2 regions of the Streptomyces sp. GbtcB6 genome follow, and region 2 is predicted to be linked to the other one. Evidence: riboswitches for the same ligand, from Rfam matches in the RefSeq annotation. Region 2 holds a riboswitch; the other holds the start of a gene.
What was found. A riboswitch is a leader RNA that binds a small molecule or an ion and turns the genes downstream of it on or off. The one in region 2 is predicted to bind S-adenosylmethionine.
Positions count from the first base shown of each region.

Region 1: it holds a riboswitch for S-adenosylmethionine, as region 2 does, so the genes downstream of both, KVT45_RS58555 (putative leader peptide) here and thrC (threonine synthase) in region 2, are expected to answer to the same signal.

Region 1 is NZ_JAGXJL010000071.1:25,452-30,791, reverse strand. Features, by position in the region: gene KVT45_RS49435 (zinc-binding dehydrogenase) at 1-264, opposite strand, end outside; gene egtA (ergothioneine biosynthesis glutamate--cysteine ligase EgtA) at 371-1,663, opposite strand; gene KVT45_RS49425 (MFS transporter) at 1,886-3,292, opposite strand; SAM riboswitch class IV at 3,633-3,746, shown strand; gene KVT45_RS58555 (putative leader peptide) at 3,780-3,896, shown strand; gene KVT45_RS49420 (ABC transporter substrate-binding protein) at 4,125-5,340, shown strand, end outside.
Region 2 is NZ_JAGXJL010000005.1:194,063-199,402, forward strand. Features, by position in the region: gene KVT45_RS11275 (trehalose-6-phosphate synthase) at 41-1,480, opposite strand; gene KVT45_RS11280 (glucosyl-3-phosphoglycerate synthase) at 1,575-2,519, opposite strand; SAM riboswitch class I at 2,677-2,830, shown strand; gene thrC (threonine synthase) at 2,849-4,132, shown strand; gene KVT45_RS11290 (MoaD/ThiS family protein) at 4,176-4,451, shown strand; gene KVT45_RS11295 (cold-shock protein) at 4,920-5,126, shown strand.

The DNA of each region.
Region 1 (5,340 bases), on a different contig from region 2:
CGCGACCTGCTCGCCGACGGCCGGAGCCGTCACCCCGGTGCCGAGCGCCGCGACCGTGCCGGAGACTTCCAGCCCCGGGACGTCGTAGCCGCCGGGGCCGCCGGGCTCGCCGAACTCGCCCCGCCGGTGCTGCACCTCGGCGAAGTTCACCCCGGCGTACGCGACCTCGATCAGCACCTGTCCCGGGCCCGGCCGCGGGACCGGCACCTGGATCTCCTCCAGGACTTCCGGTCCGCCGTTCGACTTGAATCCGTATGCGCGCACGTGTCGTCCTTCTCCGTTCGATCGGCACACAGGCCCGAGGCCGCCCTCGGCCCGGGGCCGCCCGCCTGCGGCAACAGCGCACAGCACCACGCCATTCCGCTCCGGGTCACCGCCGGGCCCGGCGCCGTACGGACGTGTCACGGCCGCGCTGCCGGTCGAGGACGTCGTCGGCCGGGCAGCGGCCGCGGCGGACGTAGCGGTCGGTGTGGGCCGCGACGGCGTCCATGACCCTGGTGCTCGCGCCGAGCCGGGGCAGGGCGTCCAGCGCCGCGGCGAAGCAGGTCACGGCGGCGCGCTTCAGCTGCGGGTCGGCAAGCCCCCTGCGCGCCGCGTCGGTCCACAGCGGATTGTGCGGTGCGGGGGCTCCGGCGGCCCGCTCCACCAGGGGCTCCACCGCCCGGTGCGCGATCGCGGCGGCGCCCGGGTCGTCGAACAGGGCCGTGACCACCGCGAGCGGTACGAGCCACCCGTCGTCGCCGGGCTGGGCGTCGATCATGCGCAGTTCGAGGTGGCCGCGCGGCCTGACGGGCGGAAACAGCGTGCTGATGTGATAGTCGAGGTCCGCGTGGGTGGGCGGGCGCATGGTGTGCGAGCGGGTCCAGTCGCGGAAGCTCACTCCGTCCGGCACCTCCCAGGGGCCGTCCCGTCGTACGCACATCACCGGCGCGTCGAGGACCCGCCGGACCCAGGCGCGGCGCGGGTCGTGGGCCAGGGAGGGTCCGCCGGCCCGTCCCGGATCGAGTTCCGCCCACATCAGTTGCCGCGTGGACAGCCAGCCCGTGGCGCGGCCCTCGGCCATGGGCGAGTTCGCGAACGCCGCGACCAGGACCGCGCCCAGGTGGTGTGCCAGCCACCAGCGGCGCGCGAATCCCATGACGCCGGGTTCCTCCCGTCCGGCGTCGAGGCACACCTGGACGGAGGCCGACGTGCACATCAGGGTGCGCCCCGCCGGACCCGTACGGTCGAGGCAGGCCTCCATGGCGTCGTAGCGCCGCTCCCGCAGGAACCGGCGAGGCGGTTGCCAGGGATCGACGCCCATACCGGCCAGTGCCAGGCCGTGTTCGCCGAGTGCGGTGCGCACGGCAGCCAGATCGGCGGAGACCTCCGAGACGCACTGGGCCAGCGACGGGGCCGGCCGGGAACTCAGCTCCACCTGACCGCCGGGCTCGACGCTCAGCCCGGACGTCAGCGGCAGGGTTCGCAGGTCGGCGTGGGCCGCTTCCAGGTCTTCCCGGCCCACGGAGTCGTGCGGCGCACGTTCCCGGTGCACAAGCCACTCCACTTCGACCCCGACGCTGCGCGGCGGGCCCGTCTTGAAGCAGATTCCCTCGACCAGCGCCTCCGCCTCGTGCTCGGTGACAGCAGGACCATCAACGCCGCACTCCGGTGAAACCGACATCCGCGGGCCTCCTGAGCCGCCTCAGGGCCGTCGGGGATCCGACGTCCGCTACGCGTACCACCGTGCCTGCTGCAAGAGTCCGCCGTCCCGCCCTGTCATGACAAGGGCGCACTTTCCAGACGACTGGGCATGCGGCATCCCGCAACGGGCAATGCGGAAGTCCCCGGGACGCGCTCAGCCGGACGGGCGCCACTCCGCCGACGCGGAAGTCCGGTGCGGTGGTCAGTCGTGGGAGGTTCCTCCGGTGGACGGTTCGCGTGCCGGCGGGTGACCGGGGGACGGCGAGCGGCCGGTCGGCGCCGTCGCAGACGCAGACGCGGACCGGGAGACCGGCGGTCCGGCCGGGGCGGGCGGTGCGGTGCGGGCAGGCGGCGGGGCCGAAGCGGGTGGCACGGCCGGGGCGGGCGCCGAGCGAGTCGTCCGCGCCAGCCACAGCGCCACGCCGAGCGCGGCCAGGACGGCCGTGGCGGCGCCCACGGCCAGCCCCCGGCGCACCCCCGCGTGCTGGGAGACCCAGCCGATGACGGGGGCGCCGACCGGGCTGCCGCCCATCGAGATCACCGTGTAGACCGCCATCACCCGGCCCCGCATGGCGTCGCTCACCTCCGACTGGACGAAGGCGCTCACCGCCGTGTTCAACGTCATCAACGTGAAGCCGGTGGGCAGCAGCAGGGCGAGGAAGGCGGGGTAGGTGGGCATGACCGCCGCCAGTGCCTCGAAGCCGCCGAACAACAGCGCGCCGGCGACGACCGTCCGTACCCGGGGCGAGACACCGCGCGTCGCGGCGATCGTCCCGCAGACGGTGCCGACGGCCAGCGCGGTGTTCATGAGGCCGAGTCCCCGGGAGCCGACGTCGAAGACGCGCCCGGCGAACAGGGTCAGCGTGGTGGGGAAGTTGACCGCGAAGGTGGCGACCAGGCCGAAGATGGTGAACACGCCGACGAGTTCGGGCCGGGCCGCCACATAGCGCAGCCCCTCCGCACCCGCCCCCGTCCACGCCGGTCGGGGGACGGCGCGCGTCGCCCGCGCCCGTGGCCGGATCGACAGCAGACCCGCGAGGACGACGGTGAAGGACACGGCGTTCAGGGCGAAGACCCACCCGGTTCCGATCGCCCCGATCAGCACACCGGCGATCGCCGGACCGACCAGGCGGGCGGCGTTCAGGGACAGGATGTTCAGGCCCGCCGCCTTCGGGATCAGAGCCCGGCCGACCAGTTCGGTGACGAAGGACAGGCGTGCCGGGTTCTCCACCGTGAACACGCAGCCCAACGCGAAGGACAGGACGTACAGCAGCCACAGCGCGGCATGGCCGGAGAACACGATGACCGTCAGGAGCAGTGCCTGCACCGCGTACAGCGTCTGGGTCCACAGGAGAAGGGTCCGGCGGTCGTACCGGTCGGCGACGACCCCGCCCCACAGGCCGAACAGCAGCACGGGGGCGAACTGGAGCCCGGCGACCCAGCCGAGCGCGGTTCCGCTGTGGGTGAGCGTCAGGACGAACCAGTCCAGCGCGACACCCTGCATGGCGCTGCCGATGTTGGACACCAGGCCCGTGCTCCAGTAGATCCGGTAGTCACGGACCCGCAGCGCGGCGAACACCCCTGTCGGAGCAGTGCTGTTGACGGCCATGAATCTCTTTCCGACCGGGCGGTACGGGGGGGGGAGGGAGCCGGGGTACGCGGCGGCGCGTGGGCGCGGCGGTTCGCGGGCCGAGAAGGGGCTGAAGGGAGCTGAAGGGAGCGAGTGGTCAGCGACAGGTCTGGTCGAACTGATCGGCGCGGCGGCCCGCCCAGAACGGGTCGAGCAGCACGGTCCGTGCCTGACCTGCGGTCTCCATGGCCGGATCAAAGCACACGGCACAGGGTGCGTCCACCAGGCGTCCCGGCACGTGAGACGGCCCCGTGTTCTCAAATGGGGCGCCCCGGTGGGGCATTGACGTACGACAAAACCGATCCGTACGATCGCCAACGGCATTGAGTGTCAGCGTCAAGCCCTGGCTCGCTGACCGGCAACCCTCCCGCGCGGTGGGGTGCTCCAGGTGAAAGCCCGGCGGGGTCACCGATGACTCCCGCAAGCGCGTGGCCCCGTGACGGGGCCGGAGACGGGGAGGAGCGGCATGCGGCACAGCGATGACCCTGCGGTCTCCCTCACCGACGCCACGGCGTACTCCAGGCTCTCGCGTCGGCGCCACATCGATCTGAAGCGCTCGACCAGCTGCTTCTGTCGGGTCTGACGAGCCCGCCCGCCGCCGGCTGACCTCCGTCGCCGGCGCCGGCCCTTCGCGCCGTCCTTCCTCTCGGCACCGGTTCGCGATGCCGTCCACCTGCCAACCCCCTGTCTCTGCACAGCGCTTCCCCGGCCGGGGCAGATCCGGCCGGGCCGCACGCCCCTGCGCGGCCGTGCCTCGCGCCCGTAGCCCGGCACCCCGCGCCTTGGTGACACGAGTAGGAGAACTCCCTCCGTGACAGCACTCCCGGATTTCAGACCCTCCCGATGGGCGCCCCTGGCCGCGCTCCTGACCACCAGCGTCCTGCTGACCGCGTGCGGTTCGGGCGACGACGCCTCCGGCGGCGGAAGCGGCCCGGCGAAGTCCGGCGGCACCCTGACCTTCGCGGTGGGCTCCGACGCCGGCTGCGTGGATCCGCAGCAGGTCGGCAGCAACGACACCATCTACTCGGTGCGCCAGATCGTGGACTCCCTGACCGACCAGGACCCCAAGACCGGCAAGATCGTGCCGTGGCTGGCCAAGAGCTGGGACATCAGCGCCGACGCGACGACGTTCACGTTCCACCTGCGGTCCGGGGTCACCTTCAGCGACGGCTCGAAGCTGACCGCGCAGGTGGTCAAGGACAACTTCGACGCGGTGCCGGAGCTCGGCGCCCTGGGCACCCTCGCCGAGGGCTACCTGAGCGGCGTCAAGAGCACCGCCGTGGTCGACCCGCTCACCGTCAAGGTGACCTTCAAGCAGCCCAACGCCCAGTTCCTGCAGGCGACTTCGACCCACTCGCTGGGCATCGAGTCCTCGGCGAGCGTCAAGAAGAGCCCGCAGCAGAAGTGCAGCGACGGAGTGGTCGGGTCCGGGCCGTTCGTGCTCAAGCAGTACGTGCAGAACCAGTCGATCACCCTGGACAAGCGGACCGGGTACGACTGGGGCTCCTCGCTCTGGTCGAAGAAGGGCGAGGCCTACCTGGACAAGCTGGTGTTCAAGGTCGTGCCCGAGGCGGGGGTGCGAGCCGGCAGTCTCCAGTCCGGGCAGGTGGACGCCATCAGCAGCGTCGGCAAGGCCAACGAGGCGGCGCTCAAGGGCGGCCAGGTCACCCTCCAGAGCCGGGCCAACCCCGGCGTGGTGTTCGGCCTGGGGCTCAACAACTCGCGGCCCCTGCTGCAGGACGCGAAGGTGCGGCAGGCGATTCTGGCCGCCGTCGACCGGAAGCAGATCGCCGACACCGTCTTCCCGACCGGCACCCAGCCGGCGACCAGCATCCTGGCGCACACCACACCCGACTACACCGACCTCTCCGCGGACCTCGCCTTCGACGCGGCCAAGGCCAAGTCCCTGCTGGACGCGGCCGGTTGGAAGGCCGGCGGTGACGGCATCCGCGCCAAGGACGGCAAGAAGCTGAGCCTGACCATCACCTGGTTCCCGAACGCGGCCACCAACCAGCCCGCGCTGGAGC
Region 2 (5,340 bases):
CCACCGGCCCGCAGCCGAACCCCTACCCGATCTACCCGATCTACCCGCCCAACGCCTCAAGCTGCTCAAGAAACCACCGCGCCGGAGGCAACGCCGTAGCCGCCTCGGCCAACCTCTTGCAGCGCTCCGCCCGCTCCTCCACCGGCACAGCCAGCGCCAGCGCCAACGCATCGGCCGTCCCCCCGATGTCGTACGGGTTCACGACGACCGCGTCCTCGCCCAGCTCCTCGTACGCCCCCGCCTCCCGCGACAGCACCAGCACACACCCCTCGTCCGACACCACGGGGATCTCTTTCGCCACCAGGTTCATGCCGTCCCGGATCGGGTTCACCAGCGCCACGTCGGCCAGCCGGTACGCCGCCAGCGACCGTGCGAAGTCGTCCTTGACGTGCAGCACCACCGGCGTCCAAACCGCCGTTCCGTAAGCGGCGTTGATCTCGTCCGCCACTCGCCGCACTTCCGCCGTGTAGTCGCGGTACACGGACAGGTCCTGCCGTGACGGGTACGCGAACGCGACATGGACCACCCGTTCCCGCCACTCGGGGTGGTCGTCGAGCAGCTGCCGGTACGCCAGCAGCCCCCGCACGATGTTCTTCGACAGCTCCGTTCGGTCGACGCGGACGATCGTCTTCCGCCCCTCGCCGCCGATCTCCTCGCGCAGCGCCCGCATCCGCTCGTCCACGTCCGGCTCGTGCGACCGCTTCCGCAGGAAGTCCGCGTCGGCCCCCAGCCCGTGCACCCCGATCCGGGTCCCGCCGGAGGCCGGATCGGCGGCCGGGATCCCAGGGCCCAGCACCGTGTGACAGCAGTCGACGAACGCGTCCGCCCACCGCCGCGTCAGGAACGCCGCGTGATCGGCGCCCAGGATCCCGCCCAGCAGCTCCGCCGCGATGTCGTCGGGGAGGAGGCGGAAGTAGTCCGGCGGTGCCCAGGGGGTGTGGGAGAAGTGGCCGATCCGCAGGTCGGGGCGGAGCCGGCGCAGCATCCGCGGGGCCAGTGCCAGGTGGTAGTCCTGGATGACCACCACCGCACCCTCCGCCGCCTCCTGCGCCAGTGCCTCCGCGAACGCCCGGTTGTAGGCCTGGTACGACCCCCACTGCCGCCGGAACTCCGCGTCGAAGACGGGCTCCAGCGGGGTCTGGTAGAGCATGTGGTGGACGAACCAGAGGACCGAGTTCGCGATGCCGTTGTACGCGTCGGCGAACACGTCCGCGTCGATGTCGAGCATCCGGACCTGCTGCCCACCGGTGTCCCCGGCCGGCAGCCGGCCGCCCTCGGCCCGCCGTACCGCCTCCCGGTCGCCGTCGCTCAGCGCCGCGCACACCCACACCGCGTTCGCGTCCGGCCCGATGGCCGACAGCCCCGAGACCAGCCCGCCGCCGCCCCTCCTGGCGTGCAGCGAACCGTCTTCGCGCAGGTCGTACGAGACCGGGCCGCGGTTCGAGGCGACCAGCACCTCGGCACCGCCGGTGGAAGCCATGGGGGAAGCCATACGCGTCAACCTAGCCCGGCCCGTAAACGCTCAAACGTACGGCCACCCCCGACGCGCCGCCGTATACGGCCGTACGACGAAGTCACGCCACCTTGCGCTCGGCGTACTCCGCGATCTCCGCCATCGGCGGCCGTTCCTCCGTGTCCACCGAGTAGGTGCGCGGCTCGAAGCCGTCCTCGCCCCGTTCGAACTGGGTGAGGGAGGGGCGGATCAGGTGGCCGCGGGCCAGCCGCAGCTGGGCCGTGCGGTAGATCGCGGCGGACATCCGGCCGAGGGCCTGGCCGTCCTGGTGGCGGTGCTTGCGGACGCCCACGTCGACCTGCGCCAGCGCACTGAGCCCCACCAGGTGCAGGGCGTCGACCAGCATGCCCAGCTCCACGCCGTAGCCGACCGGGAAGGGGAGCTGTTCGAGGAGCGAGCGGCGGGCCGCGTACTCGCCGCCGAGCGGCTGGACGAAGCCGGCCAGCTGGGGCCAGTGCATGTTCAGCAGCGGGCGGGCCATCAGCTCGGTGACCCGGCCGCCCTGTCCGGCGGCGCCGCCGAGCGGGCGGTCGTACATCGCCTTGACCAGGTCCACGTCCGGGTCGGTCAGCAGCGGGCCGACGATCCCGGTGACGAAGTCGGAGGAGAAGTCCCGCAGGTCGGCGTCGATGAAGCAGACGATGTCCCCGGAGGTGACCAGGAGAGAGCGCCAGAGCACCTCGCCCTTGCCGGGGACGGCGGGGATGCGGGGCAGGATCGAGTCGCGGTGCACGACGCGCGCGCCGGCCGCCGCGGCGACGGCCGCCGTGCGGTCGGTGGAGCCGGAGTCGACGACCACGATCTCGTCGACGAGCGGCACCTGCTGCATGAGGTCGTGACGGATGATCGCGACGATGTCGCCGACGGTCTCCTCCTCGTTGAGCGCGGGCAGCACGACGCTGACCGTCTGCCCGGAGGACCGTTTCGCGGCCATGATCCGGTGCAGAGGGCGATCGGTTACGGACCAGGAGCGGGTGGCCAGCCAGCGCTCGACTTCTTCCAGCACGGTCAGCGGCTCCTCACTGTCACGGTCACACGGCGAGGTGTGATCCATCTCGCGGTTCGGACGACTCACTCAACTGTCCTGGCCTTCGGTTACAGTCTTGAACAACGCCGATGACCATCGCATGTCCTGGGGTCACCCGGCGTTGACAACCACATACCGCTCATCCAGAGGGGCAGAGGGAAACGGCCCGTTGAAGCCCCGGCAACCCTCCAGTCGGTACTCGTAGATCACTGTCGATCATCGCGAGGCTCCCGGCTAGGGAAGGTGCCAAATCCGTCTCACGGCGAGATGCGTCGTGAGGAAGATGAGGAGAAAGGGCCTCGCCTCACATGGCTGTGCAGACTGTTGCAAGCGCCACCGATTCCACCGTAGACCTTGGTCCCGCCGCCGCCCTGAGCTGCCGCGAGTGCGGTCACCGCGTTCCGCTCGGCCCGCTGTTCGCCTGCGAGGAGTGTTTCGGCCCGCTGGAGATCGCGTACGACTTCTCGGCCTACGACACCGAGGAGCTCCGCAAGCAGATCGAAGCGGGTCCCGCGAACATCTGGCGCTACGCGCCGCTGCTGCCCGTCCCCGCGGACGTGGCGACCAAGCCGAACATCAACCCCGGCTGGACCAAGCTCGTCAAGGCCGACAACCTGGCTCGTGAGCTCGGGGTGACCGGCGGCCTGTACGTGAAGGACGACTCCGGCAACCCGACGCACTCCTTCAAGGACCGCGTCGTCGCCCAGGCCGTCGAGGCCGCCCGCGCCTTCGGCTACACCACTCTCTCCTGCTCCTCCACCGGCAACCTGGCCGGCGCGGTCGGTGCCGCCGCCGCCCGGGCCGGCTTCCGCTCCTGCGTGTTCATTCCGCACGACCTGGAGCAGGGCAAGGTCGTCATGGCCGCGATCTACGGCGGCGAGCTCGTCGGCATCGAGGGCAACTACGACGACGTGAACCGTTTCTGCTCCGAGCTGATCGGCGACTCGGCCGGCGAGGGCTGGGGCTTCGTCAACGTCAACCTGCGGCCGTACTACGCGGAGGGCTCCAAGACCCTGGCGTACGAGATCTGCGAGCAGCTCGGCTGGCAGATCCCGGACCAGCTGGTCATCCCGATCGCCTCCGGCTCGCAGCTCACGAAGATCGACAAGGGTCTGCAGGAGCTGATCAAGCTCGGGCTCGTCGAGGACAAGCCGTACAAGATCTTCGGTGCCCAGGCCGAGGGGTGCTCGCCGGTGTCGGTGGCCTACAAGGAGGGCCACGACGTGGTCCGCCCGCAGAAGCCGAACACCATCGCCAAGTCCCTCGCCATCGGCAACCCGGCCGACGGCCCGTACGTCCTCGACATCGCGCGGCGCACCGGCGGCGCGGTGGAGGACGTCACCGACGAGCAGGTCGTCGACGCGATCAAGCTGCTCGCGCGGACCGAGGGAATCTTCGCGGAAACCGCCGGCGGGGTGACGGTTGGAGTCACCAAGAAGCTCATTGAGAATGGGTTGATCGATCCGGCGAAGTCGGTTGTTGTACTCAACACCGGTGATGGACTGAAGACGCTGGACGCGGTCGCGGGTACCGGGCTCACCGCGACCATTCGCCCGAATCTGGAGTCTTTCCGTGAGGCCGGGCTCGCCTGAGTCCCCCGAGAAATAGGGCCTTGCCCAGACCGGAGGTAAAAACGTGAGCGTCACCGTTCGCATCCCCACCATCCTGCGCGCCTACACCGGCGGTAAGGCCGAAGTCGCCGCCGAAGGCACCACCCTCGGCGAGGTCATCTCCGACCTGGAGAAGAACCACACCGGGATCGCCGCGCGCGTTCTCGACGACCAGGGCAAGCTGCGCCGGTTCGTCAATGTGTACGTAAATGACGACGACGTGCGGTTCGAGCAGGGTCTGGAGACCGCCACCCCGGACGGGGCCGGTGTCTCCATCATCCCGGCCGTCGCCGGCGGCTGACCCGCTGACCTGCTTGACAGGCTGATCGAATGACCGAACATTACCTTCGGTAACGCCGATCACCGACTGTTCATCTGATTGCCCCCTCCGTGAGAGAAGCGGAGGGGGCAATTCTGTGTGGTTGAGCGCGGTACAGTTGGGGAACGCGGTCCCGATCTCCAGGTCGGGGGCCCCGTATTCGATACCGCTAGCCCGACAAGAAGTAGCCAAAGTGTGCGGGTTATATGCGGCTTTTGTGGCCTTCCTGGAGCCCGACTTGCCCTGAATTCGGCCGAATTCTCGCTACATTCCGGACCCCGCCCGTCCAGAATTCTCGTCCGATTGACCTGTTGCAGACGGCAGTTGGACAGATACATTCAGCCGCGGTCGACGCGTTCCGGCGCACGCCCCCAACCAATGGGGGGTGAGGTCTGACCCGGATCCGCGAAGTGTGGATCTGTGCAAGGGCCAGTAATAGGGGAGTTAGGCATGGCTCAGGGCACCGTCAAGTGGTTCAACGCGGAGAAGGGGTACGGCTTCATCGCGGTCGACGGTGGTGCGGATGTTTTCGTCCACTACAGCGCGATTCAGATGGACGGCTACCGCACCCTGGAAGAGGGTCAGCGGGTCGATTTCGAGATCTCGCAGGGCCAGAAGGGGCCGCAGGCGGACATGGTCCGGCTGGCGACCAGCTGAAGCACGCGCCGACTGCAGCGACGTTCTTCTGTTCTTCTGCTGAAGGGCTCGCACCCACTGGGTGCGAGCCCTTCAGCGTGCCCGGGGTCCGGCCCCGGCGGGCCCGCGGATCCGGCCCCGGCGCGCCCGGAGGTCCCGCCGGACTGCGAGAGGCGCTTGCACTCGACCATGCCGAGTGCTAATCATTGGCGTTAGCACTCTGAAGGTGAGAGTG